DNA from 3 places in the Pseudomonas sp. X10 genome. Region 3 is predicted to be linked to each of the others. Evidence: predicted binding sites of a transcription regulator. Region 3 holds the regulator's gene; each other region holds the start of a gene.
What was found. The regulator FliA, encoded in region 3, starts transcription of late flagellar genes. The targets are predictions, from matches to a motif close to CTAAAGTTTNNNNNNNNNNNGCCGNTAA.

Region 1: the regulator FliA is predicted to act here: its motif matches at 4,954-4,981, upstream of ACYU03_RS19100 (methyl-accepting chemotaxis protein).
Region 2: the regulator FliA is predicted to act here: its motif matches at 2,351-2,378, upstream of ACYU03_RS14180 (methyl-accepting chemotaxis protein).

The regions. Positions count from the first base shown of each region.
Region 1 is NZ_CM142677.1:4,198,387-4,208,143, forward strand. Features, by position in the region: gene moaA (GTP 3',8-cyclase MoaA) at 1-412, shown strand, start outside; gene ACYU03_RS19085 (bestrophin family protein) at 435-1,334, shown strand; gene moaB (molybdenum cofactor biosynthesis protein B) at 1,450-1,989, opposite strand; gene ACYU03_RS19095 (LysR family transcriptional regulator) at 2,337-3,227, shown strand; gene ACYU03_RS19100 (methyl-accepting chemotaxis protein) at 3,287-4,912, opposite strand; gene ACYU03_RS19105 (cupin) at 5,311-6,252, shown strand; gene ACYU03_RS19110 (LysR family transcriptional regulator) at 6,297-7,208, opposite strand; gene ACYU03_RS19115 (lactate permease LctP family transporter) at 7,344-9,029, opposite strand; gene ACYU03_RS19120 (malate synthase G) at 9,202-9,757, opposite strand, start outside.
Region 2 is NZ_CM142677.1:3,115,313-3,125,069, forward strand. Features, by position in the region: gene ACYU03_RS14170 (FecR family protein) at 1-340, shown strand, start outside; gene ACYU03_RS14175 (Na+/H+ antiporter family protein) at 376-1,695, opposite strand; gene ACYU03_RS14180 (methyl-accepting chemotaxis protein) at 2,418-4,565, shown strand; gene ACYU03_RS14185 (ABC transporter substrate-binding protein) at 4,646-5,659, shown strand; gene ACYU03_RS14190 (helix-turn-helix transcriptional regulator) at 5,673-6,308, opposite strand; gene ACYU03_RS14195 (DUF1330 domain-containing protein) at 6,438-6,731, opposite strand; gene ribBA (bifunctional 3,4-dihydroxy-2-butanone-4-phosphate synthase/GTP cyclohydrolase II) at 6,808-7,929, shown strand; gene ACYU03_RS14205 (ABC transporter substrate-binding protein) at 8,184-9,209, shown strand; gene ACYU03_RS14210 (ABC transporter permease) at 9,206-9,757, shown strand, end outside.
Region 3 is NZ_CM142677.1:3,952,099-3,961,855, reverse strand. Features, by position in the region: gene flhF (flagellar biosynthesis protein FlhF) at 1-947, shown strand, start outside; gene fleN (flagellar synthesis regulator FleN) at 1,063-1,896, shown strand; gene fliA (RNA polymerase sigma factor FliA) at 1,893-2,633, shown strand; gene ACYU03_RS17910 (chemotaxis response regulator CheY) at 2,744-3,118, shown strand; gene ACYU03_RS17905 (protein phosphatase CheZ) at 3,137-3,925, shown strand; gene ACYU03_RS17900 (chemotaxis protein CheA) at 3,938-6,151, shown strand; gene ACYU03_RS17895 (protein-glutamate methylesterase/protein-glutamine glutaminase) at 6,197-7,303, shown strand; gene ACYU03_RS17890 (flagellar motor protein) at 7,303-8,043, shown strand; gene motD (flagellar motor protein MotD) at 8,047-8,934, shown strand; gene ACYU03_RS17880 (ParA family protein) at 8,983-9,757, shown strand, end outside.

The DNA.
Region 1 (9,757 bases), 250 kb from region 3:
CGTCATCAGCGAACACGAACGTGGCGAATCCTATTACTCCAGCGATGAGGTACGGACGCGGATCGCCGAGCACTTCACCCTGATCGACTCGGCCGAGTCCTCCCAAGGCCCGGCACGCTACTGGCGCCTGGCCGATGCCCCGCAGACCCGCATCGGTTTCATCTCACCGCACAGCCACAACTTCTGCGCGACCTGCAACCGCGTGCGCTTGACCGTCGAAGGCCGCCTGCTACTGTGCCTGGGCAACGAACACTCCATGGACCTCAAGCAAGTGCTGCGCGCCCACCCCGGCGATACCGCGCGACTGGACACAGCCATCCGCGACGCCATGCAGCTCAAGCCCTACCGCCATCACTTCGAAGTCGGTGGCGAGGTACAGATCCTGCGCTTCATGAACATGACCGGCGGTTGAGCCGCACGGAACCCGGAACCCCATGATCGTCCACTCCCGCCCCGATGTACTGCGCGTGCTGTTCACTCTCAAAGGCTCCATCGTCAAGCGCATCGCCCTGCGCTGCCTGATGGTCACCCTGCTCGCAGCCCTGATCGTCCTGATCGAGCATCGTTACCCGGCATTCTTCTACCCGGTCAGCGCCACTCCCTTCACACTGCTCGGCTTGTCGCTGTCGATCTTCATGAGCTTTCGCAACAATGCCTGCTACGACCGCTGGTGGGAGGGGCGCAAGGCCTGGGGCAAGCTGATCATCGAAATGCGCTCGTTCATCCGCCAGAGCGTGATCATCACTGACGAGCGGCTCAGGGCCGAGCTGCTGCGCAACCTGTGCGGCTTCGCCCACGCGCTCAACGCCCATTTGCGCAACGAGGATCAATTGCGCGCCGCCCGCCCGTGGCTGAGCGACAGCGCGCCTGTCAACTCTCACGATCTCTGCGACGGCATCCTGCGCGAGATCGGCGCACACTGCTCACGACTGGCGCAAGAGCAGCAGATCAGCGACTGGCGTTACACCACCCTGGAGCAGCGCCTGACCGGCCTGTCGGAAGTCCAGGCCACCTGCGAACGGATCAAGAGCACCCCACTGCCCTTCCCCTACACCCTACTGCTGCACCGCACCATCTACATCTTCTGCCTGCTGTTGCCCTTCGCCCTGGCCGTACCGCTGGGCTGGCTGGCACCGCTGTTCACCACCATCGTCAGCTATACCTTCTTCGGCCTCGACGCGATCGGCAATGAGCTGGAAGACCCGTTCGGGCGTGACGAAAACGACCTGCCCACCGACGCCATGGTGCGCATCGTCGAGCGGGATGTGCTGGCCGCCCTGGGCCACAGCGAACTGCCGCCGGTGTTGATGCCGGTGGACCATGTACTGAGCTGAAGCGGCAAGTCAGGCCTAATCGAATCTTGCAGCCGACGCTATCGCGGTAGGAGCCAGCGTAAACCTTGCGCTGCGACACCTCACGCCCCGGCAGCGCCGCTATCGCGGCTTACCGCTACCCCCGCGACTCGCACAACCCTATAGGCTTGAGATGCGGCACGAAGTTGCACGGGCGGTGCCGGGCATCGAGCTGCTCGACCAGGATCCCTTCCCAGGCCGTGCGGCAAGCGCCGGTCGAGCCCGGCAGACAGCACACCAGGGTGCCATTGGCCAGGCCAGCCAGAGCGCGGCTCTGCACGGTGGAGGTGCCGATGTCGAGGATCGACAGCGCCCGGAACAGCTCGCCAAAACCATCGACCTGCTTGTCCAGCAGGCAGATGACCGCTTCCGGGGTGCTGTCGCGCGCCGTAAAGCCAGTGCCACCAGTGATCAGCACCACCTGCACCTGGTCATCGGCGATCCAGGTAGCGACCTGGGCGCGGATCTTGTAGAGGTCGTCCTTGAGCAGGACACGGTCGACCAGCCGATGGCCGATCTCCACCGCCCGCGAAGCCAACAGCTCGCCGGAGCTGTCGTTGTCGAACGTACGGGTATCGCTGACCGTCAGCACGGCGATGTTGAGCGGCACGAACACCGCATCCGGTTTAACGCTCACCTTGGGCTCCTCCTGGCAAAGTCATTTACGCAACGCTAGTGTCCTGTCTCCGAAATACGTTCTCTTTTGACGAGTGGCTGTTGTAGTCAGGCAAGGCGAGGAGTCGCAACACGGCTTGGCGACAACAGACACCGTCAAAAGTGAACCGCTTGTTTCAAAGACAGGACACTAGTGAGAACGCCGGCCAACGTCCAATCGATATGCTGGAACGCCCCATCAGCCGGCTCTATCGGTGCCACGCTCACACGGATCGGCCACAGGCTCATGACTAAAGATTGGATAGCCGGCCCAGACTTGGGTAAGGTCTCAGGACATTCTTTCCCTGATACCGCCCAAGGCCGCGCCCCATGGACATCAAGCAGCTCAAGTTCCTCATCGCCCTGGACCAGACCCGGCACTTCGGCCAGGCCGCGGCGCTGTGCCACATCACCCAGCCGACCTTGTCCATGCGCCTGCGCAATCTCGAAGACGAACTGCAACTGGTCCTGGTCAAGCGAGGCCAGCGCTTCGAAGGCTTCACCGAGGCCGGCGAGCGCATCCTGGCCTGGGCCCGTACCCTGCTCGCGGCCCACGATGGCCTGCAAGCCGAAGCCGCCAGTTGCCGTGGCCAGATCGTTGGCAGCCTGCGCCTGGGCACCGTGCCGCTGTCGAGTTTCAACCCGATGCACCTGCTCATGCCCCTGCGCGAGAAGTACCCTGAACTGCACTTCCAGCTATCGTCCCTGAGCTCCGAACAGATCATCGACGGCCTCAGTCGCAACCAGCTCGACCTGGGCATCTGTTACCTGGACCAGGTCAACGCCAGCTTCTTCGACGTCATCGAACTGGGCACCACCACCATGGGCCTGCTGCACGACACCCGGCACTTCCAGTTCGAGCAACCGGAACTGCACTGGGAAGCCCTGGGCGAGCTGCCCCTGGGCCTGCTGAGCAAAGGCATGCACTACCGCCAGTCGCTCGATCTGAGCCTGCGCAGCCGCGGCCTGGACCCGAACGCGGTGCTGGAGAGCGACTCCACTTTCCAGCTGATCCAAGCCATCAACGCCGGCGTCTGCTGCGCCGTGATGCCCCTGGGCTGCGGCCTGGAAGACCTGAGCCAGCACCTGCGCATCCTGCCCATCACCGATGCCAGCGTCCACAGCCCCATCGGCCTGCTGCTGCGCCGCAGCGAACCACGCTCGGCGATCGCCGAGCAGTGCTTCGCCGAAGCCAAGGCGTTGCTCATCCCGCAGCCCTGAGAGACAGCCCTCCCCAGGCGACAGACCCACCTGGCCGGCCTGCTTGGTTATTCAGACCACTAGACCCTGAACTTGGACACCATACCGTTGAGCTCCACCGCCAGGCGCGACAGCTCCTGGCTGGCGGCGCTGGTCTGGTTGGCGCCGGCAGCGGTCTGCATGGACAGATCACGGATGTTGACCAGGTTACGGTCCACCTCGCGGGCGACCTGGGCCTGTTCTTCCGAAGCACTGGCAATGACCAGGTTCTTCTGGTTGATCGAGGTGATCGACTCGGTAATGATTTCAAGCGCCTCATCGGCTGCCCGCGCGACATCCAGCGTGCTGTTGGCCCGCCCTTGGCTGTCGTGCATCGCGCCAACCGCGCGGTCCGTGCCCGACTGGATACTGGCGATCATCTTTTCGATTTCTGTCGTCGATTGCTGGGTGCGGTAGGCCAGCGCGCGTACTTCGTCGGCCACCACGGCGAACCCGCGCCCGGCCTCGCCTGCGCGAGCCGCTTCGATGGCCGCGTTGAGCGCTAGCAGGTTGGTCTGGTCGGCAATGGAGTGGATAACATCCAGGACCTGGCTGATCTCATTGATGTTCCCGGCAAGCTGCCTGACTTCCTGGGAAGTCGTCGACACCTCCTGGACCAGCAGTTGGATGGACTCCAGCGCCTGGTTGACCTTCGCCCGCCCCTGTTGAGTGCTCTGGTCCGCCTCCTTGGAGGCATCGGCGGTGTTCACTGCGTTGCTTGCAACTTCTTCGACCGCCGCGGTCATCTGGTTGACCGCCGTCGCCGCCTGGTCGATTTCGACGCTCTGTTGGTTGAGGCCTCGGTTGGTGTCTTCCGTCACCGCGTGCAACTCTTCGGAGGCCGACGCCAATTGATCGGACGAACCTGCAATCTGCCGGATCGTTACCCGCAGGCTTTCCTGCATTTTTTGCAGTGCCGTCATCAACAGCGCAGGTTCGTCACGGCCTATGACGCGCACGTCCTGGGTCAGGTCGCCGCTGGCGACTCTATTGGCAACCACCACCGCATCGGCCAATGGCCCGACAATACTGCGCGTCAGGATGATTGCCATCACGACCATGAACAGCAGGATTGCCAACAACGCCACGACAATCATGAAGAAGGCAGTATTAAAGGCCTTGCTGCTGAGCACGGCAGCCCCGGTAGCGTTATCGGCATTGAACTGGATCAGCTTGCTCAATGCCGCCATCATGCTATCCGAGTACTCGGAAAGTGGTCCATTGGCCAGCCTGAACTCCTCATCCCGCTGCCCAGCAGCGACGGCAGCCAACACTTTCTCTTGCGTACCGTAATAATTTGAATAAGCGGACATGAAGTCTTCGAAAAGCTTACGGTCTTCAGCCGTTTCTATCGTGGCGTCATAAGCATTTATATGTTGGGAAATGTCTTCACTTATATCTTTTATTCTGGCGATGGTTCTTTCCCGCTCAGCGGTGTCTTCCAACATCACGGCGCGCAAGGTCAGGCCTCTGGCGCGCCCCAGATTGTTCCCAACCTCCCCTATTGCAAGCACTGCTGGCAACCAGTCTGTGCGGATCTCGTCCGTCGCGGCATCCATCTGCTTTGCCTGGAATAGCGATGTCAGGCCCATCGCCAGAACCAGGACCGCGATCAATGAGAAAAACAGGGCTGCCCGTCTGCCGATCTTCAAATTCCTTAAATTCATCGCCCTCTCCCTTCCTTATAAACTGGTGCACGCTTTATTGTTTCTCGACAAGCGGATCCAATCCTTTAAGAAAGGCCGGAAAGCAACTGTAACAAAAGGCTACCAAGACCTGGAAAGAGATAAAAAAGAGAAAGTAACAATTGGGTTTTATCAAACTGAAAAAACGATTCTTGTCACTGATTTGGTGTTTTTTTAACTCTTTTCCAGCAGCGTTTGCCGGCCATAAACAGCGCAGGCCGCCATGGCCCTGAACGGGCTGGTAGCTCCAGTCAACAGCCCCGTTGTGCACAACTGCTGTGCTGCTTGGGGGATTAATCTGCCTGACCAGCGTACTTATAGTTTCCTCACCCGCCGCGACGGACTCATGCCCTTCCCCGCCAGAGATTGAGGTGACAACCATGAATAGCGAGTTCAAACCCAACCCAGTTCACAGCGTACCGGCCCACGAACGGGAGGCCGAGTACTTCGAATACAGCAAGGCGGCCAACCCAATCAGTGCCAATCTGATTGCCCGGGTTCCCTACCACAGCTTCCCGGCATCGCTTTATGACACAGGTCCGTCGCGGGTGGTCCCGCTGGACCTGAGCGACACCTTGGGTTGCGAAGGGCCGGCAACGGGTCCTGGACTATGCGCGAACTTCATCCGCCTCACCGCTGATGACAGTCTGACCCTCCACCCCAACGCGACTTCACAGGTGTTCTATGTGATCGAAGGCACTGGCAAGGTGGCCCAAGGCGAACATACGCTCGAATGGTCGAAAGGGTGCTTCATCGCCCTACCCGGCCTGCTACCGGCCCGGCTCAGCGCGACTCGGGATGCTCGCCTGTACTACGTTCATGATGAGCCACTGCTGCGCTACCTGGGCGTCACCCGCAGCATCGATCGCTTCGCACCAACGCTGTACCCTGCACAGACAGCAAACGCAAAGCTGCGCGAGGCTGCCGAAGACCCGCGGGCACGGGATCGCAGCCGCATCAGTATCTTGCTGGGCAACCGCAACTTCCCCCAAACCAGAACAGTGACCCACGTGCTCTGGGCAATGTACGGAATCCTGCCTGCCGGCTCGGTCCAGAAACCACACCGGCATCAGTCCATTGCGTTGGACTTCATCATCGACTGCCCGCCAGGCTGCTACTCACTGGTGGGCACCGAACTGGGTGCCGATGGCCAGATCCGCAACCCCGTGCGCGTGGATTGGACCCCCGGCTTGGCATTCGTGACCCCTCCTGGTCACTGGCACGCGCATTTCAACGAGTCGGGCAAAGATGCCTTCCTGATCCCCATCCAGGATGCCGGCTTGCAAACCCACTTGCGCTCCTTGGACATTCGATTCAGTTGAAACCAGCCGCCACGCCGCCCGCTTACAGGGATGTGGGAGGCGTTCTAACACTGCCAATAGGGCGTGGTACCAATACGTTCAACCATGAAGTCGATAAAGCAGCGCACCTTTGAAGAGACAATCCGCTTAGGCGGATAGACAAACCAGACAGCCGATTTCCGCTCCACGGATCGAATATCCCATTCTGGTAACCAGACCAGCAATTCATTCGCCTCGATACTCTTGGCCACCAGCCAGTCCGGCAGTATGGCAACCCCCAGCCCTTGTCTGGCGGCGATGAGTTGTGCGTCCAGGTCGTTGATCCGGATGCAATCGGCCAATATCGGCTGGAATGAACCCTGCGTCGGCGACACGAATACCAGCTCAGCCCATGAGTCGATACTTGAGCCCGAAGGAAGGTGTTCAAGGTCGGCAGGACTCGCAGGCTGCGCATGGGCAGCCGCAAAGGCGGGACTGACGACGAGCAGCAGCTTTTCCTCAGCGATCTTGCGCGCCATTAAGGTGGAGTCGGCGAGGGCTCCGATACGAATCGCAAGGTCAATGCCGGAATGGATCAAGTTAGCCTGGGAGTCATCCAGAACCAGCTCCACTCTCACCTCGGGAAAGCGTCCAAGAAACGTGTTCAATGCCGGCAGAATGTGGTGACGCGCAAACGCAGGCGGTATGTTGAGTTTCAACACGCCACGAGGATGCTGGTTCAAAGCCGAGGTCGCCGCCTTGGCATTTTCCAACGCCTCCAGCACCCGGTGCGCATGCAGGAGGAATGTCTCGCCGCCTTCTGTCAGGTGGAGCATGCGAGTGGACCTGTTGAATAAAGCGATACCCAACTCTTGCTCAAGGCTTTTCACGTACCTTGAAACCGTCGAAGCCTTGATGCCGAGACGCTCGGCCGCACGTGAAAAGTTGTTGTCTTGCGCTGCTTCGACAAAAGCGGTCAAGGCCGCGAAGTAATCCACGCGTCACCTCGACCCGGACCAGGTCTCAAGCACGCGTTCACCTATAACGGTATGTTTGAAATGGGTGGCCATGGTTTCTCCAATCGTTGCGTTCAGCCAGGAATGGGCGCCGGATATCCAGCGCCCAGGCTGGCCTCAATGCACCAGCATCCCAGTGAAGACGTAAGCTTGCGACAGCGTGATAAGCCCGATGATGGCGGCGAAAATCAGGCTGTGCTTGAGGGTGAAACGGAACAGGTCGGACTCCTTGCCGACGATACCTGTGGCCGCGCAAGCCACGGCGATGGACTGCGGCGAGATCATCTTGCCGGTCACGCCGCCGCTGGTGTTGGCTGCCACCAGCAGGGTGTCATCGACGCCGATCTGATGCGCGGTGGTGGCTTGCAAGGAGCCGAACAGGGCATTGGAGGAGGTGTCTGAACCGGTCAGGAACACGCCCAGCCAGCCCAGGAACGGCGAGAAGAACGGAAACGCCGAACCGGTGCCGGCCAGCACCAGGGCAAGGGTGGTGGACATGCCCGAATAGTTGGTGACGAACGCGAAGGCCAGCACCATGCCAATGGATAGGATGGGCCATTTCAGATCGACCAGGGTTTCCTTGAAGGTCGAGATCCCGGTCTTCCAGTCGATACGCAAAATGAACATCGAGACCAGCGCCGAGAGCAGGATCGCGCTGCCGCCTGCCGAGACGATATCGAACTTGTACACCGCCGGCATGGCCGTCGCCGTCTCGACGATGGGCGCGCCCTTCATCACCAACTGATCCAGGTGCGGGATGGCGAACACGAAGACGAACTGCTCCAGCGCGCCGCCCGGAGCGAACAGGGCCTTGAAGGGCTTCAAGGTCCAGATCGTCACCAGCACGGTGAGCACCAGGAATGGCGACCAGGCCTTGAGGATCTCGCCGAAGCTATAGGGCGAAGGCGTGCTGTTGCGCATCCCGCCGAAGCCGCCCATCACCGCCGCGCCGCCGGAGACACCGACCACATCACTGTCTTCGGCACGCTTGGGCTGCCAGACCTTGAGAAACAGCGTCAAGGACACAATGCTCACCAATGCCGAGGTGATGTCGGGCAGCTCCGGGCCAATGTAGTTCGAAGTGAAGTACTGGGTGATGGCGAAGCTGGCGCCTGCCACCAGGGCCGCTGGCCAGGTCTCCTTGACGCCGCGCCAGCCGTCCATAATGGCGACCAGCCAGAACGGCACAATGACCGACAGCAGCGGCAGTTGACGGCCGGCCATGGCGCCGATCTTGAACGCGTCGATGCCGGTCACCTGCCCCGCGACGATGATCGGCACCCCCAGGGCGCCGAAGGCCACCGGCGCGGTGTTGGCAATCAGGCACAGGCCCGCCGCATACAGCGGGTTGAAGCCAAGCCCCACGAGCAGAGCGCCGGTGATCGCCACTGGCGCGCCAAAACCAGCCGCGCCCTCGAGAAAGGCGCCGAAGGAAAAACCGATCAACAGCACCTGCAGGCGCTGGTCGTCGGTGATCGACAGCACCGAACTGCGGATCACCTCGAACTGGCCGCTCTTGACCGTGAGTTTGTAGAGGAACACCGCCGCGACGATGATCCAGGCGATGGGCCAGAGGCCATAGGCGAAACCGTAGCCGGCGGCGGCGAAGGCCATGTCGGACGGCATGCCGAACACCAAGGTGGCGATGGCGATCGACAGCGCCAGGGTGATGGTGCCAGCGATGTGGCCCTTCATGCGCAAGACAGCCAGGGCGATGAAGAAGAATATGATGGGGATCAGCGCAACCAGTGCTGAGAGTCCCAGACTTCCGAGTGGGGTGTACATCTGTTGCCAGGTTTGCATGACAGGAGCCTCTTATTATTGTTGGGTATCCAAGTGATCGGTTGCGGGTAACCGCTGGCATAGGTACTGATGGCGGGGTGTGGCCTCCGGGGCAAGGAATGGACAGTCGCCGCCCAGGAGGAGCCCACAAGAGGGCTCCTCTTCAGGCAGGTCGGTTTCGGGAAGCCGGCGCTCATTGCTCCCGTTTGAAACGGGCACGCCAGGCATGCAGCAATGGTTCGGTGTAACCGCTGGGCTGCTCGCACCCCTTGAAAACCAGGTCGCTGGCGGCCCGGAACGCATGAGAGCGCTCGAACGCCGGTGCCATCGGGCGGTAGGCGGCGTCCCCGGCGTTCTGCTGGTCCACCACCCTGGCCATGCGCTCAAGGGTTTCACCCACCTGGGCCGCGCTGACTACACCGTGGTGCAGCCAGTTGGCAATGTGCTGGGCGGAGATGCGCAAGGTCGCGCGGTCCTCCATCAGGCCGACATTGTGGATGTCCGGCACCTTGGAACAACCGACGCCCTGCTCCACCCAACGCACCACGTAACCGAGGATGCCCTGGCAGTTGTTGTCCAGTTCCGCCTGGATATCGGCAGCGCTCCAGTCCCGGGCGACACTCACCGGCACGCTGAGCAGGCCCTGCAGCAGGCTGGCGCGCTCGCTGTTCAGGTCGATCCTTTCAAGCTCGCGTTGCACCGTCTGCACATCCACCTGGTGGTAGTGCAATGCGTGCAAGGTAGCCGCG
Region 2 (9,757 bases), 840 kb from region 3:
CCTCGGCCCGGGCATGCAGGCCAGCTACCGCCTCGGTGACTACGAGCCGCACCTGGCCCAGAGCGAGGACTACTCCAACAGCCTGGCCTGGCGCAGCGGCAAGCTGATCCTCGACAACCTGAGCCTGGATCAGGCCCTGCCGTTGATCAACCGCTACCTGGACAAGCCGCTGTTGCTGGCAGATGCCAGCGCCGGCAACATCCGCATCAGCGGCATCTACAACACGGGCGAGGTCGACCATCTGGTCAGCACCTTGCCCAAGGTGCTGCCGGTGTACCTGACCCGCAACAAGGACGGCAGCACCGTCCTCAACCGCATCTCGCCGCCGGCCAGAGGCTGAAACCACCGCCGGCCCCGCCCCCTTCCCAGCCTTGTTCAGAGCATCATCGCGGCCAGCCAGCCAAAGGCCAGCAGCGGCAGGTTGTAGTGGATGAAGGTCGGCACCACGGTGTCCCAGATATGGTGGTGCTGGCCATCGACGTTCAGGCCCGAGGTCGGGCCCAGGGTCGAGTCCGAGGCTGGCGAACCAGCATCGCCCAGGGCGCCGGCGGTGCCGACGATGCACACCGTGGCCAGCGGATCGAACCCCAGCTGCACGCACAGCGGCACGAAGATCGCCGCCAGGATCGGTACCGTCGAGAACGAGGAGCCGATGCCCATGGTCACCAGCAAGCCCACCAGCAGCATGAGCAAGGCGCCGATGCCCTTGCTGTGGTCGATCCACTGTGCCGAGGTTTCCACCAGGGTCTTGACCTCACCGGTGGCCTTCATCACCTCCGCGAAGCCCGAGGCGGCAATCATGATGAAGCCGATCATGGCCATCATCTTCATGCCCTCGGTGAACAGATCATCGGTGTCCTTCCAGCGCACGATGCCCGACAGCGAGAAGATCAGGAACCCCACCATGGCGCCGATGATCATCGAGTCCAGCCACAGTTGGATGATGAAAGCCGCAGCGATGGCCACACCAGCGACCAGCAAGGTCAGTGGGTTGTAGCTCACCGACACCTGCTCGACCTGCTCGATCCGCTCCAGGTCGTACACGCGCTTCTTGCGATAGCTGACGAACACCGCCAGCAGCAGGCCGGCCAGCATGCCCGCCGCCGGAATGGCCATCGCATGGGTGACGTTGACCCCACTGATATCGACACCGGCACGGGCGACGTTGGCCAGCAGGATCTCATTGAGGAAGATGTTGCCGAACCCCACCGGCAGGAACATGTAGGGCGTGATCAGGCCAAAGGTGATCACGCAGGCCACCAGGCGCCGGTCGATCTGCAGGCGGGTCAGCACGTACAACAGCGGCGGTACCAGCAGCGGAATGAAGGCGATGTGGATCGGCAGGATGTTCTGCGACGACACCGCCACCACCAGCATCAGGCCGATCAGCAGCCACTTGACCTTGCCGCCGTTGGCGTGGCCCTGGCGATCGATCATCGCCAGCGCGCGGTCGGCCAGGGCATGGGCCAGGCCGGACTTGGCGATGGCCACGGCAAAAGCCCCGAGCAAGGCATAGGACAAGGCCACGGTGGCGCCACCGCCCAGGCCGCCGTTGAAGGCCTTGAGCGTGCCTTCGATACCCAGCCCGCCGACCAGGCCACCGCTCAGGGCGCCGATGATCAGGGCGATGACCACATGCACGCGGGACAGACTCAATATCAGCATGATGCCGACCGCGGCAATCACTGCATTCATGGTTTACCTCTTGGAGCCAGACGAAAAGCGAGCGTTTCGGCGACAGTCTGCCCGTGGGCAGTGGCCGAACGAGGGGATGTTTTTATGGAGGGCGCACACTCTGAAGCAGACCCGGACGCTTGTCAAAGCCACGGGCGTTGAAAATGGGCGTGGGGCTATCGGGGGGTAGGTCTTGGGTTATTTGGTGCTCTTGAGATCCTGCAGCGCATCGCTGTGCATGCCGGCGCTTCTTCGGTGCCTTCTAGACCCCGCGCCGCCCGCGCGGCGCATCGCGACACAAGGCCGCTCCCACAGTAGTCTTGGTGCTAGGCGAAAGACTATGTAGGGGCTAGTTGCGCCCACCTCGATACCTCTGTCATACAAACAAAGACTAAAACTTCGGTCCATCAGGCCATGGCACGTTGCAATCAATGTGGGAGCGGCCTTGTGTCGCGATGCGCCGCGTGGGCGGCGCGGGATCTTGAGGGCACCACAAAACTCTCGACATGCACAGCGATGCGCCGCGTGGGCGGCGCGGGATCTTGAGGGCGCTACAAAACTCTCGACATGCACAGCGATGCGCCGCGCGGGCGGCGCGGGATCTTGAGGGCGCCGAAAGAACCCAAGACATGCACCTGGCAGCCCCCACGCCATCCTCCTTAAATCGAACGCTCGAATAAAGAACCCCACCCACCAGCCGATACAGTCATCACCCCAGCCTTTTCGCCTCAAGAGATTCGCCCATGCCGCTCAGACAGCTTTCCATCCAGTGGAAGATCACCCTGCTTGCGGGCCTCTGCCTGGCCAGCATCGTCACCTTGCTCATAGGCCTTTCGCTCTACCGTATGGAGCACAGTTCCGAGCTGGTGAAAGCCAGCAGTTCGCAGATGTTGACCGAAGCGGCCCAGGCACGCATCGAGTCGCAAGGCGAAGTCCAGGCCCTGACCATCCGTCGCCAGTTCATGGATGCCTACCAGTACGGTGCCGGCTTCGCCCGCCAGGTGCTGTTCCTCCGTGAGCAGGCGGAAAAGCGCTTCCTCGATGCCTTCGACCTGCGTGAGGATCTGACCCGCCAGGTGCGCTCGGCCCTGCAGGCCAACCCGGAACTGCTTGGCCTGTCGCTGGTGTTCGAGCCCAATGCCTTGGACAACAAGGATGCCCTGTTCACCGACCAGGCCGAGCTGGGCAGCAACGAAACCGGCCGCTTTGCCCTCTATTGGTCGCAGCCCAAGGCCGGCCAACTGATCTCCATGGCGCTGCCCGAGCATGACATGGCCAACACGGCCGTCGGCCCCAGCGGCGAGCCGGCCAATACCTGGTCGGTGTGCCCGCGCACCACGGGCAAGGTCTGCCTGATCGAACCCTACTTCTACGAGATCGACGGCCAGCAGGTGCTGATGACCAGCATCGTGTTCCCGCTGATGGTGGCCGACAAGGTGATCGCCACGCTGTCGGTCGACATCAACCTCAATAGCCTGCAGGCCCTCAGCCAGGACGCCAGCCGCAACCTTTATGACGGCCAGACCCGCGTCACCATCCTCAGCCCGGTCGGCTTGCTGGCCGGCTACAGTGCCGACGCCAGTAAGCTGGCCCAGCGCCTCGAACAGGTCGACCCGGCCCAGGGCGCCGAGCTGGTGCGCCTGCTGGCCGACAGCAAGCCCATGCACATCCTGCGTCATGAGCAGCGCTTGAAGGTGCAGGCCTCCTTCGCCCCTATCCCCGGCGTCAAGCCTTGGGGCGTGTTGCTCGATGTACCGGAAGACGCCCTCACCGGCCCGGCCGAAACCCTGAAGCACGAACTCGAACGGCTCAACAGCAGCGGCACCTTGATCGAACTCGGCCTGGGGCTGCTGGCAGCACTGATCGGCTTGCTCCTGGTCTGGCTGATGGCTCGCTCGGTCACCCGGCCGATCCTGAGCGTGGCGACCATGCTCAAGGACATCGCCAGCGGCGAAGGCGACCTGACCCGCCGCCTGAACTACGACAAGCACGACGAGTTGGGCGAATTGGCCGGCTGGTTCAACCGCTTCCTGGACAAGCTGCAGCCGACCATCGCCGAGGTCAAGCGCTCGGTCCAGGCCGCACGGGATACCGCCGACCAGTCCTCGGCCATCGCCAGCCAGACCAGCGCCGGCATGGAGCAGCAGTACCGCCAGGTCGACCAGGTAGCCACCGCCTCCCATGAAATGAGCGCCACCGCCCAGGACGTGGCCCGCAGCGCGGCCCAGGCTGCCCAGGCTGCCCGTGATGCCGACCAGGCCACCCGCGAAGGCCTGTCGGTGATCGACCGCACCACCCAGGGCATCGATACCCTGGCCGCCGACATGAACAGCGCCATGACCCAGGTCGAAGGCCTGGCACACAACAGCGAGAAGATCGGCTCCGTACTCGAGGTGATCCGCTCCATCGCCGAACAGACCAACCTGCTGGCCTTGAACGCCGCCATCGAAGCGGCCCGGGCCGGAGAAGCCGGCCGTGGCTTCGCCGTGGTCGCCGACGAGGTGCGCAACCTGGCCCGGCGCACCCAGGAGTCCGTAGAAGAGACCCGCCAGGTCATCGAAGAGCTGCAGGCCGGCACCCGCGAGGTGGTCGATGCCATGGACAGCAGCCACCGCCAGGCCCAGGGCAGCGTCGAACAGGTCGAACAAGCCGCCACCGCCCTGCAGAAGATCGGCCAAGCGGTGACCGTCATCACCGACATGAACCTGCAGATCGCCAGTGCCGCCGAAGAGCAAAGCGCCGTGGCCGAAGAGATCAACAGCAACGTCGCCACCATCCGCGACGTCACCGAGTCGCTGTCCGGCCAGGCCAATGAGTCGGCGCGGGTCAGCCAGTCGCTGAACAGCCTGGCCAACCAACAGCAAGGCTTGATGGATCAGTTCAGGGTGTGAAGCCATGGAGGGGCAAGCCGCCCCTTCCCCTCGTCTACACTTGCCTGTCTCACGGACCGGCAACCCCGACGAGGCCCCCGATGAAAAGAATTCCAAAGCTCCTGGCCGGCCTGGTGCTGGCCCTGGGCCTGGCCAGTACCGACAGCGCCGCCGCCGAGCAACGCACACCGATCCAGTTTGGCGCCATCGGCTGGGAAAGCGGCGCCCTGACCACCGAAGTCCTGCGCCTGATCGTCGAGCAGGGCTACGGATACCCCACCGACACCCTTCCCGGCAGCACGGTCAGTATGGAGGTGGCCCTGGCCCGCAATGACCTGCAGGTGATCGCCGAGGAATGGGCTGGTCGCAGCCCGGCATGGGTCAAGGCCGAGCAGGCTGGCCAGGTGTTCAGCCTTGGCGATACGGTGAAGAACGCAGAGGAAGGCTGGTGGGTTCCAGCCTATGTGATCAAGGGCGACCCCAAACGCAACCTCGAGCCACTGGCCCCGGACCTGCGCCGCGTCGATGACCTCAAGCGCTACCCCCAGGTGTTCAGCGACCCCGAGTCGCCAGGCAAGGGCCGCTTCCTCAACAGCCCTAGCGGCTGGACCTCGGAGACGGTCAACAGCCAGAAGCTCAAGGCTTATGGCCTGGACCAGTTGTATGTGAACTTCCGCAGCGGCACAGGCGCAGCCCTGGATGCCGAGATCAATTCGGCGATCCGCCGTGGCCAACCCGTCTTGTTCTATTACTGGAACCCCACCCCATTGATGGGGCGCCACGACCTGGTGCGCCTGGAAGAGCCACCGTTCGACGCCGAAGCCTGGGCCACCCTGACCGATGCCAACAACCCGAATCCGCGTGGCAGCAGCTCGCTGCCGGCCAAGCTGTCCATCGGCGTCTCAGCCCCTTTTCACCAGCAATACCCGGAGCTGGTCGAGTTCTTCAGCAAGGTCGACCTACCCATAGATCGCCTCAACCAGGCCCTGGCACGTATGAGCGAGTCGCGCCAGACGCCCCGGGATGCGGCGCTTGCCTTCCTGCGTGACAACCCGGCGGTATGGAAGGCGTGGCTGCCGATCGAGGTCGCCGCCAAGGTCGAGGCCAGTCTGTGAGGATGGCTTTGCGCTAGGGCTGCTTGAGCGCCTTCACGTATTTGTACACCGTCGCCCGCCCCATCGACAGCACGCTGGCCACATAGTCGAAAGCGCTGCGTCCCTCGAAGGCGCCTTCGTGGTACAGCGCCTCGACCAGCGCCCGCTTCTGCTCGCGGTCCAGCGCTTGCAGGCCGAGGTTGCGGCTGCGTAGCCAGTCGTGCAGGAAGGTGTTGATACGCTCCTGCCAGTCGTCGCGAAACAGCGCCTGCGGCTGCGGGATCAAGCGGCTGGCCTGGAAGAACTGCAGCAAGGCGTCCTTGGCCTGCTCCAGCACTGATACGTTCAGGTTGATGCACAGCATCATGTCCGCCTCACCCTGCTCGTCAAGCAGCACGCTGCTGATCGAACGGATCTTCTGGCCATCCCAGTTGAACTTCTCGTAGGGCCCCAGGCTCAGCTCGGTGCCGAGCTCGGCAGGCAGGTCCTCCAGCGCGGAGTCGTCACCGATCCGGCGTTTGGAGATGTTGTTGGCGATGTAAGCCACCGACTGGCTGCGCAGGTCGTGCAGCACGACCTCGGCATGGGGGAACAGCAAGGTCGCGATGCAGTCGGCGATGGTCGTGTAGTTTTGGATACGCCGGGTGTCGGGCACAGCCTTTGAACTCATTGTCTCTTCTCGAAAACGAACATCGGATTCCATGGGCTCCGATGCTGAGCGTTGTGCTGCACAAAGGCAATCACCAGATGCGCTCCAGAGCGTATCGAGCGCGCAGCCCAGGGCCGGTGTCAGCTGTCTTCAGGGCTGGCAGCCCTCGACAATGATCACCTCGGCCCTGGCCGCCCCCTGGCGGAAACGGCAAGCTTCCTGGTATTGCTCCGAGTGGTAGCAGGCAACGGCCTGTTCATAGGACTCGAATTCGATCACCACGCTGCGCTGGGGCGTGGGCCGTCCTTCCATCGCCTCGCTGCGCCCGCCCCGGGCCAAGAGCTTGCCGCCGAATGCAGCGAAGGCCGCCGGCGCGCGCTGGGTATAGTGCGGGTACTGCTCGGGGTCAGTGACATCCACATGGGCAATCCAGTAGGCCTTCATCGGCGTCTCTCCTATGCCAGGTTGATATGTATTATGGTATACCATAAAACACTCACCACCACAGCGAGCATGCAGCATGGCTTTCAACAGCATCGAAGAAATCCTCGAGGACTACCGTCAGGGCAAGATGGTCTTGCTGGTGGACGACGAGGACCGTGAGAACGAAGGCGACCTGCTGATCGCCGCCGAGCGCTGTGACGCCAAGGCCATCAGCTTCATGGCCTGCCACGCGCGCGGCCTGATCTGCCTGACCCTGACCGACGATCACTGCCAACGCTTGGGCCTGGAGCAGATGGTGCCGGCCAACGGCAGCGCCTTCAGCACAGCCTTCACCGTGTCCATCGAGGCCGCCCACGGCGTGACCACCGGCATCTCGGCCGCCGACCGCGCCTGCACCATCGCCGCCGCCGTCGCTCCAGGCGCCCGTGCCGAAGACCTGGTGCAGCCAGGCCACATCTTCCCCCTGCGCGCCCGTGAAGGCGGCGTGCTGACCCGCGCCGGCCATACCGAAGCCGGCTGCGACCTGGCGCGCCTGGCTGGCTACAGCCCGGCATCCGTGATCGTCGAGGTGCTCAATGACGACGGCACCATGGCCCGCCGCCCTGACCTGGAAGCCTTCGCCGTCCGCCATGGCATCAAGATCGGCACCATCGCCGACCTGATCCACTACCGCCTGAGCACCGAACAGACCGTCAAGCGCATCGGCGAACGCGAGCTGCCGACGGTGCACGGCACTTTCCGCCTGGTGACCTATGAAGACCGGATCGAAGGCGGCGTGCACATGGCCATGGTGATGGGCGATATCCGCCGCGACGAACCGACCCTGGTGCGCGTGCATGTGATCGACCCGCTGCGCGACCTGGTCGGTGCCGAATACGCCGGGCCGGCCAATTGGACCTTGTGGGCGGCGTTGCAGAAAGTCGCCAGCGAAGGCTCGGGGGTGGTCGTGGTGCTGGCCAACCATGAGTCCTCCCAGGCCTTGCTCGAACGCGTACCGCACCTGACCCAACCGGTGCGCCCTTACCAGCGCGGGCAGTCGAAGGTGTATTCGGAAGTGGGAACCGGGGCGCAGATCCTCCAGGACCTGGGCGTGGGCAAGCTGCGGCACCTGGGGCCACCGCTCAAGTACGCGGGGCTGACAGGGTATGACCTGGAAGTGGTGCAGAGTATTCCGTTCGAACCAGGGGCCGTGGAGTAAGAGCGCTCGAACAGACTCCAGCCCCGCGGCCTGCAATCGGCGCAGTCTGTAGGAGCGGTAAATCGTCCCGGAGTGATGGCCGGTAATCCCAATCCTCTTGCTAAAAGTTTGGAATACCATAATATGATATCCCGTAGACCTTGAATCTTCAGGCTGGCCCGAACGGCCTCTCCACACTGTAGAAAGCTGCTCCCCCGAACACATGGCGGGCGACAGGAAGCCCGCTCAATAACAAAAGAAATGAGGGCGTAACCATGCTGTTGAGCAAACGTGTAAGCGCAGTGCTGTCTGCCAGCCTGCTGACCTTGACCTGTCAGGCCGCCCTAGCCGCCGACAGCCTCAACTTCGTCAGTTGGGGCGGTACGACCCAGGACGCCCAGAAACAAGCGTGGGCCGGGCCGTTCACCGAGAGCAGCAAGGTCCGTGTGGTCCAGGACGGCCCGACCGACTACGGCAAGCTCAAGGCCATGGTCGAAAGTGGCAACGTGCAATGGGATGTGGTCGACGTCGAGGCCGACTTCGCCCTGCGGGCGGCTGCCGAAGGGCTGCTGGAGCCGCTGGATTTCACCACCATCGACCGAGAACGCATCGACCCGCGCTTCGTCTCAGAGCATGGTGTCGGTTCGTTCTTCTTCTCCTTCGTCCTGGGCTACAACGAAGGCAAGCTCGGCGCCAACAAGCCGGTGGACTGGTCCGCCCTGTTCGACACCAAGACCTACCCAGGCAAGCGCGCCCTGTACAAGTGGCCAAGCCCTGGCGTGCTGGAGCTGGCCCTGCTCGCCGATGGCGTACCCGCCGACACGCTCTATCCGCTGGACTTGGACCGCGCCTTCAAGAAGCTCGACAGCATCAAGAAAGACATCGTCTGGTGGGGCGGCGGCGCGCAGTCGCAGCAACTGCTGGCCTCTGGCGAGGCCTCGCTGGGCCAGTTCTGGAATGGCCGCGTCTATGCCTTGCAACAGGATGGCGCCCCGGTCGGCGTGAGCTGGAAGCAGAACCTGGTCATGGCTGACTTCCTGGTGATCCCGAAGGGCGCCAAGAACAAGGACGCGGCCATGAAGTTCCTGGCCAACGCCAGCAGCGCCAAGGGCCAGGCCGACTTCGCCAACCTCACAGCCTACGCCCCGGTCAACCTGGACAGCATCGACCAGCTCAAGCCGGACCTCGCGCCAAACCTGCCGACCGCCTACGCCCAGGACCAGGTAACCCTCGACTTCGCCTACTGGGCGAAGAATGGCCAGGCCATCGCTACCCGCTGGAATGAGTGGCTGGTCAAATGAAAGTCGCCATCAACGCCCTGCAAAACGCGCAAGGTGCCGCCAGTGCTCCGACAGCGGCAATGGAGCGTCCCAGCTTGAGCCAGCGCTGGCGCGGCAGCCGCAACCTGTTGCCCGCCCTGCTGTTCCTCGGCCTGTTCTTCTTCGCCCCGCTGATCGGCCTGTTGCTGCGCGGCGTGCTCGAGCCCGTGCCGGGGCTGGGCAACTACGAGCAACTGTTCGCCAACTCGGCCTATGCCCGGGTGCTGTTCAACACCTTCTCGGTGGCCGGCCTGGTCACCCTGATCAGCGTGTTGCTGGGCTTCCCGCTGGCCTGGGCGATCACCCTGGTGCCCAAGGGCTGGGGCCGCTGGCTGCTAAATATCGTGCTGTTGTCGATGTGGACCAGCCTGCTGGCGCGCACCTACTCCTGGCTGGTGCTGTTGCAGGCCTCCGGGGTGATCAACAAGGCGTTGATGGCCCTGGGTGTCATCGACGCGCCGCTGGAGATGGTGCACAACCTCACCGGCGTGGTGATCGGCATGAGCTACATCATGATCCCGTTCATCGTC
Region 3 (9,757 bases):
TCGACCCGCGCCTGTTCGACGCCATGCGTTCGGAGCTCTCGGGCCTGCGCGAACTGTTGGAAGTGCAGCTCGGCTCCCTGGCTTGGAGCCAGCTGCAAGGCAACAAGCCGCAGCAGGCCAACCTCTGGCGACGCTTGCAACGCATCGGCCTGTCTGGCCCGCTGTCGCGGGAGCTGCTTGACCTGACCGCGAGGATCGAAGAACCGCGCCAGGCCTGGCGCATGCTCTTGGCGCACCTGGCGCGGATGATCGACGTGCCGCAAGTCGAGCCGATCGAGGAGGGCGGGGTCATCGCCATGGTTGGCCCTGCCGGTATGGGCAAGACCACCACCCTGGCCAAGCTGGCCGCTCGCTATGTGCTCAAGTACGGCGCGCAGAACCTCGCGCTGGTGAGCATGGACAGCTTCCGTATCGGCGCCCAGGAGCAGTTGAGGACCCTGGGCAGGATCCTCAATGTCTCGGTGACCCATGTCGACCCCGGCCAGTCCCTGGCCCAGGCGCTGGAGCCGTTGCTGCGCAAGCGGGTGATCCTGATCGACACCGCTGGCCTGCAGGCCAGCGATCCGGCCCTGCGCATGCAATTGGAAACCCTTGCCGGACGCGGCATTGCCGCCAAGAACTACCTGGTGCTGGCAACCACCAGCCAGAAGCAGGTGCTGACCGCCGCCTACCATAGCTACAAACGCTGTGGCCTGGCCGGTTGCATCCTGACCAAGCTCGATGAAACGGCCTGCCTCGGCGAAGTGCTGAGCCTGGCCATCAGTCATGAGTTGCCGGTGGCCTATCTGACCGATGGGCCCCGCATTCCTGATGATTTGCACCTGCCGCGGCGGCACCAATTGGTCAGTCGTGCGGTCAGTGTTCAGTTGCAGGACGAGCCCAGCGAAGAGGCGATGGCCGATATGTTCGCTGATCTCTACCACAATCCGGGCAAACGCGTGGGTTGAGGATGATACTGTTGCAAAATATCTGCATGAAGGGGTTGCCCGGTTTGGCTCCGGCGTTGACAGCACAGCCCCTCAATGTGGCCTGGGTCTAAGCAAGACAAGGTAAAGAACAAATATGGGTAGCATGCATCCCGTACAGGTGATCGCCGTAACCGGTGGCAAAGGTGGCGTCGGCAAGACTAACGTTTCAGTGAATCTGTCATTGGCGCTGGCTGACCTTGGCCGCCGCGTCATGCTGCTGGACGCCGATCTTGGCCTGGCCAACGTCGACGTGTTGCTCGGGCTGACGCCCAAGCACACCCTGGCCGACGTCATCGAAGGGCGCTGCGAGCTGCGCGATGTGCTGCTGCAGGGCCCAGGTGGGGTGCGCGTCGTGCCGGCCGCCTCCGGTACCCAGAGCATGGTGCACTTGGCGCCGGCCCAGCATGCTGGCCTGATCCAGGCCTTCAGCGAGATCGGTGACAACCTCGACGTGCTGGTCATCGACACCGCTGCAGGTATCGGTGACTCGGTGGTCAGCTTTGTCCGCGCCGCCCAGGAAGTGCTGCTGGTGGTGTGCGACGAGCCTACGTCGATCACTGACGCCTACGCGCTGATCAAACTGCTCAACCGTGATTACGGCATGAACCGTTTTCGCGTCCTGGCGAACATGGCCCAGAGCCCGCAGGAAGGGCGCAATCTGTTCGCCAAGTTGACCAAGGTCACGGACCGCTTCCTCGACGTCGCCCTACAATACGTCGGCGCCGTGCCCTACGACGAATGTGTTCGCAAGGCCGTGCAGAAGCAGCGTGCCGTCTACGAAGCCTTCCCTCGTTCCAAGTGCGCGCTGGCCTTCAAGGCCATCGCCCAGAAGGTCGATAGCTGGCCGTTGCCTGCCAACCCGCGTGGGCACCTGGAGTTCTTCGTCGAGCGCCTGGTGCAGCCCACTAGCGCGGGTCCCGTCCTATGAATGCAAGCGGTTTCCAGATGTACAGCAAGGCCTCGCGTGACGCGCAGTACGACCTGGTCGAGCGTTACGCCCCGCTGGTCAAGCGCATCGCCTATCACCTGTTGGCACGCCTGCCAGCCAGCGTGCAGGTCGAAGACCTGATCCAGGCCGGCATGATCGGCCTGCTGGAAGTCGCCAACAAGTACGATGCCAGCAAAGGCGCCAGTTTCGAGACCTATGCCGGCATCCGCATCCGTGGCGCCATGCTCGATGAGGTGCGCAAGGGTGATTGGGCGCCGCGTTCGGTACACCGCAATACCCGCATGGTCAGCGACGCGATCCGTGCAGTTGAAGCAAAAACCGGCCGTGACGCTAAAGATCACGAGGTTGCTGCCGAACTCCAATTGAGTCTCGATGATTACTACGGGATCTTGAACGATACCTTGGGCAGCCGTTTGTTCAGTTTCGACGACCTGTTGCAGGACGGCGAGCACGAAGGCCTGCACGAGGATGGCGCCAGTGCCCAGCCCGAGCCGTCGCGCGACCTGGAGGACGAACGCTTCCAAGCCGCCCTGGCTGATGCGATCGCCAACCTGCCGGAACGCGAGCGTCTGGTCCTGGCGCTGTACTACGACGAAGAGCTGAACCTCAAGGAAATCGGTGAGGTCCTGGGGGTCAGCGAGTCGCGTGTCAGCCAGCTGCACAGCCAGTGTGCGGCGCGGTTGCGCAGCCGCCTGGGGGAATGGCGGGCGCGCTGACCCAAGGCTCATTGCAGTCGTTGCCTACGTAGTGCCGAATTGATTGAAGTGCACGCTCAGCGCTGAGCGTGTTTAAGACTGCTTGGAGGTCTATCTAATTGAACAAAGACATGAAAATCCTCATCGTTGATGACTTCTCGACGATGCGGCGGATCATCAAGAACCTGCTGCGCGACCTGGGCTTCACCAATACCCAGGAGGCTGATGACGGCACCACCGCGCTGCCGATGCTCGAAAGCGGCCATTTCGATTTCCTGGTGACCGACTGGAACATGCCGGGCATGTCCGGTATCGACTTGCTGCGCAAGGTGCGCGCCGATGAGCGCCTCAAGCACCTGCCAGTACTGATGGTCACCGCCGAAGCCAAGCGCGACCAGATCATCGAAGCGGCCCAGGCAGGGGTCAATGGCTACGTGGTCAAGCCTTTCACCGCTCAGGTGCTCAAAGAAAAGATCGAGAAGATCTTCGAACGCGTCAACGGCTGAGTCCGTCAAGGGGGCGCCATGGAGCCAATACATTCGTCTTTGGGGGAGTTCGAAGCGACCCTGAAGAAACACGCCCAGGAACTGGTCGAGAGCCTCGAGCGGGGACGGTTCGGCGAGGCGGTGCAGCTGATCCATCAGTTGAACCAGACCCGCGACCGCGGCCTGTACCACGAAGTCGGCAAGCTCACCCGTGAGCTGCACAGCGCCATCGTCAGCTTTCAGATCGACCCGCGCATGCCGCAGGCCGAGGAAGTGTCGCAGATCACCGATGCCACCGAGCGCCTGTCCTATGTGGTCACGCTGACCGAAGGCGCGGCCAACCGCACCATGGACCTGGTCGAGGAAAGCACGCCGGTGCTCAATGACCTGGCGGCGGAGGCCAAGGCCCTGAGTGTCGACTGGCAGCGCTTCATGCGCCGCGAAGTGGCGGCCTCGGAGTTTCGCGAGCTGGCCAAGCGCGTCGACAGTTTCCTGACGCGCAGTGAAGAGGGGAGCCGCAAGGTCGCTGGCCACCTCAACGATATCCTGCTTGCCCAGGACTATCAGGACCTGACCGGCCAGGTGATCAAGCGCGTGACCCACCTGGTCACCGAAGTGGAAAGCAATCTGCTCAAGCTGGTGCTGATGGCCAGCCAGGTCGACCGTTTTGCCGGTATCGAACATGACCACCAGCAACTGCGAGCTGAAAAAGATCAAGAAAAATATCCGACTCGGGGTGAAGGTCCGCAGATTCATGCCGATAAGCGTGAAGACGTCGTGTCCGGTCAGGACGATGTCGATGATCTGCTGTCCAGCCTGGGTTTTTAGGGAGCACGTTTAATGAGCTTCGGCGCCGATGAAGAAATCCTGCAGGATTTCCTGGTAGAAGCCGGCGAAATTCTTGAGCAACTGTCCGAGCAACTGGTCGAGCTGGAAAGCCGGCCCGATGATGCCGACCTGCTCAATGCGATCTTTCGCGGTTTTCACACTGTAAAAGGGGGCGCCGGCTTCCTTCAGCTCAATGAGCTGGTGGAGTGCTGCCACATCGCCGAGAACGTGTTCGACGTCCTGCGCAAGGGCGAGCGGCGCGTTGATGCGGAATTGATGGACGTGGTTCTCGAAGCGCTGGACGCCGTCAACGGCATGTTCGGCCAGGTACGCGAACGCAACGAGGTTACCCCGGCGACGCCCGAGTTGTTGGCCGCCCTGTCGCGCCTGGCCGAGCCTGCCGCCGCACCAGCCGAGGTTGCGCCGCAGCCGGTGGCCGAAGCGCCAGCGGCTGCGGCGGACATCACCGACACCGAGTTCGAACAACTGCTCGACTCCCTCGATGCGGTCAAGGCCGAGGCTGAGGCCGCCGAGCAGGCGCAGGCTGAAGCGGTTGGTGAGGCGGGCGGTGAGGAGATCACCGACGCCGAGTTCGAGGCGTTGCTCGACCAGTTGCACGGCAAGGGACAGTTCGCGCCGGAGGTCGCCGACAGTGGCGCCGAGGCAGCAGCACCTGCCAGCGATGAGATCACTGACGACGAGTTCGAGGCGCTGCTTGACCAGTTGCATGGTAAGGGCACCTTCGCCGCCGACGCCTTGCCAACTGCCGCCAGTGTTGCTGTGAGCGAGACGGGCACGACCGAAGCGGCTGACGACCACATCACCGAATATGAATTCGAAGCCCTGCTGGACCAGATCCACGGCAAGGGCAAGTTCTCCGAAACCACGGCTGGCTCGCTAACCACCGCTAGCGCCGTGGCTGCCAAGCCTGAAACCCAGGCCCAGGGCAAGCCGACCCCGGCGCCAGTGCCGAAGCCATCCCCGGCCGCCGCCGCCAAACCTGCCGCCGCTGCGCGCGCTGCTGCGCCAGCGGTCGACAAGCATACGATCAGTGAAGCGGAAACCACGGTGCGGGTCGATACGGCGCGCCTGGACGAGATCATGAACATGGTCGGCGAACTGGTGCTGGTGCGTAACCGCCTGGTGCGCCTGGGCTTGAACAGCGCCGACGAGGCCATGTCCAAGGCGGTCTCCAACCTGGATGTGGTCACCGCTGACCTGCAGACCGCGGTCATGAAGACCCGCATGCAACCGATCAAGAAAGTTTTCGGGCGCTTCCCACGCTTGGTTCGCGACCTGGCTCGCCAGTTGAAGAAAGAGATCAACCTGGAACTGGTCGGTGAAGAAACCGACTTGGACAAGAACCTGGTCGAGGCCCTGGCCGACCCGCTGGTGCACCTGGTGCGCAATGCCGTCGACCATGGCATCGAGATGCCGGAAGAGCGTGAAGCCGCCGGCAAGGCGCGTGGCGGCAAGGTGGTGCTTTCGGCCGAGCAGGAAGGCGATCACATCCTCCTGTCGATCTCTGACGACGGCAAGGGCATGGACCCCAACGTGCTGCGTGCCAAAGCGGTGGAGAAGGGCCTGATGGACAAGGACGCCGCTGACCGCCTGAGCGAATCGGACTGCTACAACCTGATCTTCGCGCCGGGCTTCTCGACCAAGACCGAGATTTCCGACGTGTCTGGCCGTGGTGTCGGCATGGACGTGGTCAAGACCAAGATCTCCCAGCTCAACGGCTCGATCAACATCTACTCGGCCAAGGGCCAGGGCTCGAAGATCGTCATCAAGGTGCCGCTGACCCTGGCGATCATGCCGACCTTGATGGTCATGCTTGGCAACCAGGCCTTCGCCTTCCCGCTGGTCAACGTCAACGAGATCTTCCACCTGGACCTGTCGCGCACCAACGTGGTCGACGGCCAGGAAGTGGTGATCGTGCGCGACAAGGCTCTGCCGCTGTTCTATCTCAAGCGTTGGCTGGTCAGCTCCGCCAAGCATGAGGAGCAGCGCGAAGGCCATGTGGTGATCCTCTCGGTCGGCACCCAGCGCATCGGCTTCGTGGTCGACCAACTGGTGGGCCAGGAAGAGGTGGTGATCAAGCCGCTGGGCAAGATGCTCCAGGGCACCCCGGGCATGTCTGGCGCCACCATCACCGGCGACGGCCGCATCGCGCTGATCCTCGACGTACCGAGCATGCTCAAGCGTTACGCGGCGCGGCGTATTTGATTTCGGCGGCGCAGCCTGGCGGTTGCGCCGCCTAACGGAGTGTTTATGGCAGTCAAGGTCCTGGTGGTGGATGATTCCGGTTTCTTCCGCCGCCGTGTCTCGGAAATTCTCTCGGCGGACCCGACGATCCAGGTCGTGGGTACCGCGACCAATGGCAAGGAAGCGATCGACCAGGCACTGTCGCTCAAGCCCGACGTCATCACCATGGACTATGAAATGCCCATGATGGATGGCATCACCGCCGTGCGTCATATCATGCAGCGTTGCCCGACGCCGGTCCTGATGTTCTCTTCGCTGACCCACGAAGGCGCCCGCGTCACCCTCGATGCCCTGGATGCCGGCGCGGTCGATTATCTGCCGAAGAACTTCGAAGACATTTCGCGCAACCCGGAGAAGGTCAAGCAGTTGCTGTGCGAGAAGGTGCATACCATCTCCCGCAGCAACCGCCGCTTCGGCGGCTTCGCCACGCCGCACCCGGCTTCGGTCCCAGCGCCTGCGAGCAGCCATGCCGCCAGCGTTCCTGCGCGCGCGGCGGCTCCGGCCCGTGCAGCCGCCGCGCCGTTGCACAGCGCTCCAGCGCCCAAGCGCAAGCCTTACAAGCTGGTTGCCATCGGCACCTCCACCGGTGGTCCAGTGGCCTTGCAGCGGGTGCTGACCCAGTTGCCGGCCAGCTTCCCGGCGCCGATCGTGTTGATCCAGCACATGCCGGCGGCGTTCACCAAGGCCTTCGCCGAGCGGCTCGACAAGTTGTGCAAGATTCGCGTCAAGGAAGCCGAGGACGGCGACGTGCTGCGCCCAGGTTTGGCACTGCTGGCGCCGGGTGGCAAGCAGATGATGGTCGACAGCCGTGGCACGGTGAAGATCCTGCCGGGCGATGAGCGCCTGAACTACAAACCCTGCGTGGACATTACCTTTGGCTCCGCCGCCAAGTCCTATGGCGACAAGGTGCTTTCGGTGGTGCTCACCGGCATGGGGGCCGACGGCCGTGAAGGCGCGCGTTTGCTCAAGCAGGGCGGCAGCACGGTATGGGCCCAGGACGAAGCGAGCTGCGTGATCTATGGCATGCCCATGGCCATCGTCAAGGCTAACCTCGCCGACGCGGTGTACAGCCTGGACGAGATCGGCAAGCATCTGGTCGAGGCGTGTGCCTGATGGATGTCTTGAGCCTGATCGGCATCATCCTCGCGTTCGTCGCCATCATCGGTGGCAATTTCCTTGAAGGCGGGCACCTCGGGGCATTGGTCAACGGTCCGGCAGCGCTGATCGTGCTGGGCGGCACCTTGGCGGCCTCCTTGCTGCAGTCTCCGCTGAGCGCCTTCAAGCGGGCGATGCAGATCATCAACTGGATCTTCTTTCCGCCACGTGTCGATTTGGCGGGCGGCATCGACCGGGTGGTGAACTGGAGCCTGACCGCGCGCAAGGAAGGCCTGCTCGGCCTGGAAGGCGTGGCTGACGCCGAGCCCGACCCCTATGCGCGCAAGGGCCTGCAACTGCTGGTCGACGGTGCCGAGCCCGAGGCCATCCGCAGCATTCTTGAAGTCGACTTCCTGACCCAGGAAAGCCGTGATATCCAGGCCGCCAAGGTGTTCGAGAGCATGGGCGGATACGCGCCGACCATCGGCATCATTGGTGCGGTGATGGGCCTGATTCACGTGATGGGCAACTTGGCCGACCCGGCGCAGTTGGGCGATGGCATCGCCGTGGCCTTCGTCGCCACCATTTATGGGGTGGCCAGCGCCAACCTGATCCTGCTGCCGATCGCCAGCAAGCTCAAGGCCATCGTCCTGCGCCAGTCGCGCTACCGGGAGATGCTGCTTGAGGGCCTGCTATCGATCGCCGAAGGCGAGAACCCGCGCTCGATCGAGTTGAAGCTGCAAGGCTTCATGGAGTAAGTCATGGCTCGCCGTCGTCAACCTGAGGAGCATGAAAACCACGAACGCTGGCTGGTGTCCTACGCGGACTTCATCACCCTGCTGTTCGCGTTCTTCGTGGTCATGTACTCGATTTCCTCGATCAACGAGGGCAAGTACAAGGTGATCTCCCAGGCCCTGGTCGGGGTGTTCAACGACCCCGAGCGAAGCATGAAGCCGATCCCCATCGGCGACGAGCGCCCCCTGAGCGTCAAGCCGGCCGAGCCGCTGGTCAAGGACAGCGACCAGGTCGACGCGGGTATCGGGCAGACCAGCAGCGACCCGCTCAAAACCATCAGCGAGGATATGCGCGATGCCTTCGGTGACCTGATCAAGTCTGACCAGATGACCGTGCGCGGCAACGAACTGTGGGTGGAGATCGAGCTCAATTCGACCTTGCTGTTCGGCAGTGGCGATGCCATGCCCAGTGACGTTGCCTTCGACATCATCGAGAAGGTGGCGAGGATCCTCAAGCCCTTCGCCAACCCGGTGCACGTGGAAGGCTTCACCGACAACCAGCCGATCCGCACGGCGCAGTATCCGACCAACTGGGAGCTGTCTTCGGCGCGGGCGGCGAGCATTGTCCGCCTGCTGGCCATGGATGGGGTCGACCCGGCCCGCATGGCCTCGGTCGGTTATGGCGAGTACCAGCCGGTGGCCAGCAACGATACCGCCGAAGGGCGCGCGCGCAACCGCCGGGTGGTGCTGGTGATCTCGCGCAACCTCGAAGTGCGCCGCAGCCTGACCGGGACGGGTAGCGCTCACGCCACGCCCGACGCGGCATTGAGGCGGGCTGGCACACAAACTGCACCCGCTTCGCCAGCAGCGACGGCAGGGCGCGATCCCGTCAATTCCCCGTCACCGACTTTTTAAACCGTTCCCGGCAGGGCAGGCGGCCATACCGGGAGGAAGCAACGCACGATGAGAGTCTGGGCAGTAGCCAATCAAAAAGGTGGCGTCGGCAAGACCACCACTTCCATCGCCTTGGCCGGCCTGCTGGCCGATGCGGGCAAGCGTGTGGTCGTGGTCGACCTCGACCCGCATGGGTCCATGACCAGCTACTTCGGGCACAACCCCGATACCCTGGAACACAGCTGCTACGACCTGTTCCTGCACAAGGGCGCGGTGCCCGAAGGGCTGCCGGGCCAGTTGCTGCTGCCGACCAGTGACCAGCGCATCTCGCTGTTGCCATCGAACACCGCCTTGGCGGTGCTGGAGCGCCAGTCCCCCGGCCAGAGTGGCCTGGGCCTGGTGATCGCCAAGAGTCTGGCGCAGCTGTGGCAGGATTTCGACTACGCCTTGATCGACAGCCCGCCGCTGCTCGGCGTGCTGATGGTCAACGCCCTGGCGGCCAGCCAGCAACTGGTGATCCCGGTGCAGACCGAGTACCTGGCGGTCAAGGGCCTGGAGCGCATGGTCAGCACCCTGGCGATGGTCAACCGGTCGCGCAAGCAGGCCTTGCCGTACCATATCGTGCCGACTCTGTTCGACCGCCGTACCCAGGCGTCGCTGGGGACCTTGAAGGTACTGCGCGATGCTTATCCCGAGAACATCTGGCAAGGCTACATCCCGGTCGATACACGCCTGCGTGATGCCAGCCGGGCTGGCGTCACGCCTTCGACATTCGACGGCAAGAGCCGTGGCGTGACCGCTTACCGCGCGCTGCTCAAGCAGCTGCTGACCTACCAAACCGCAT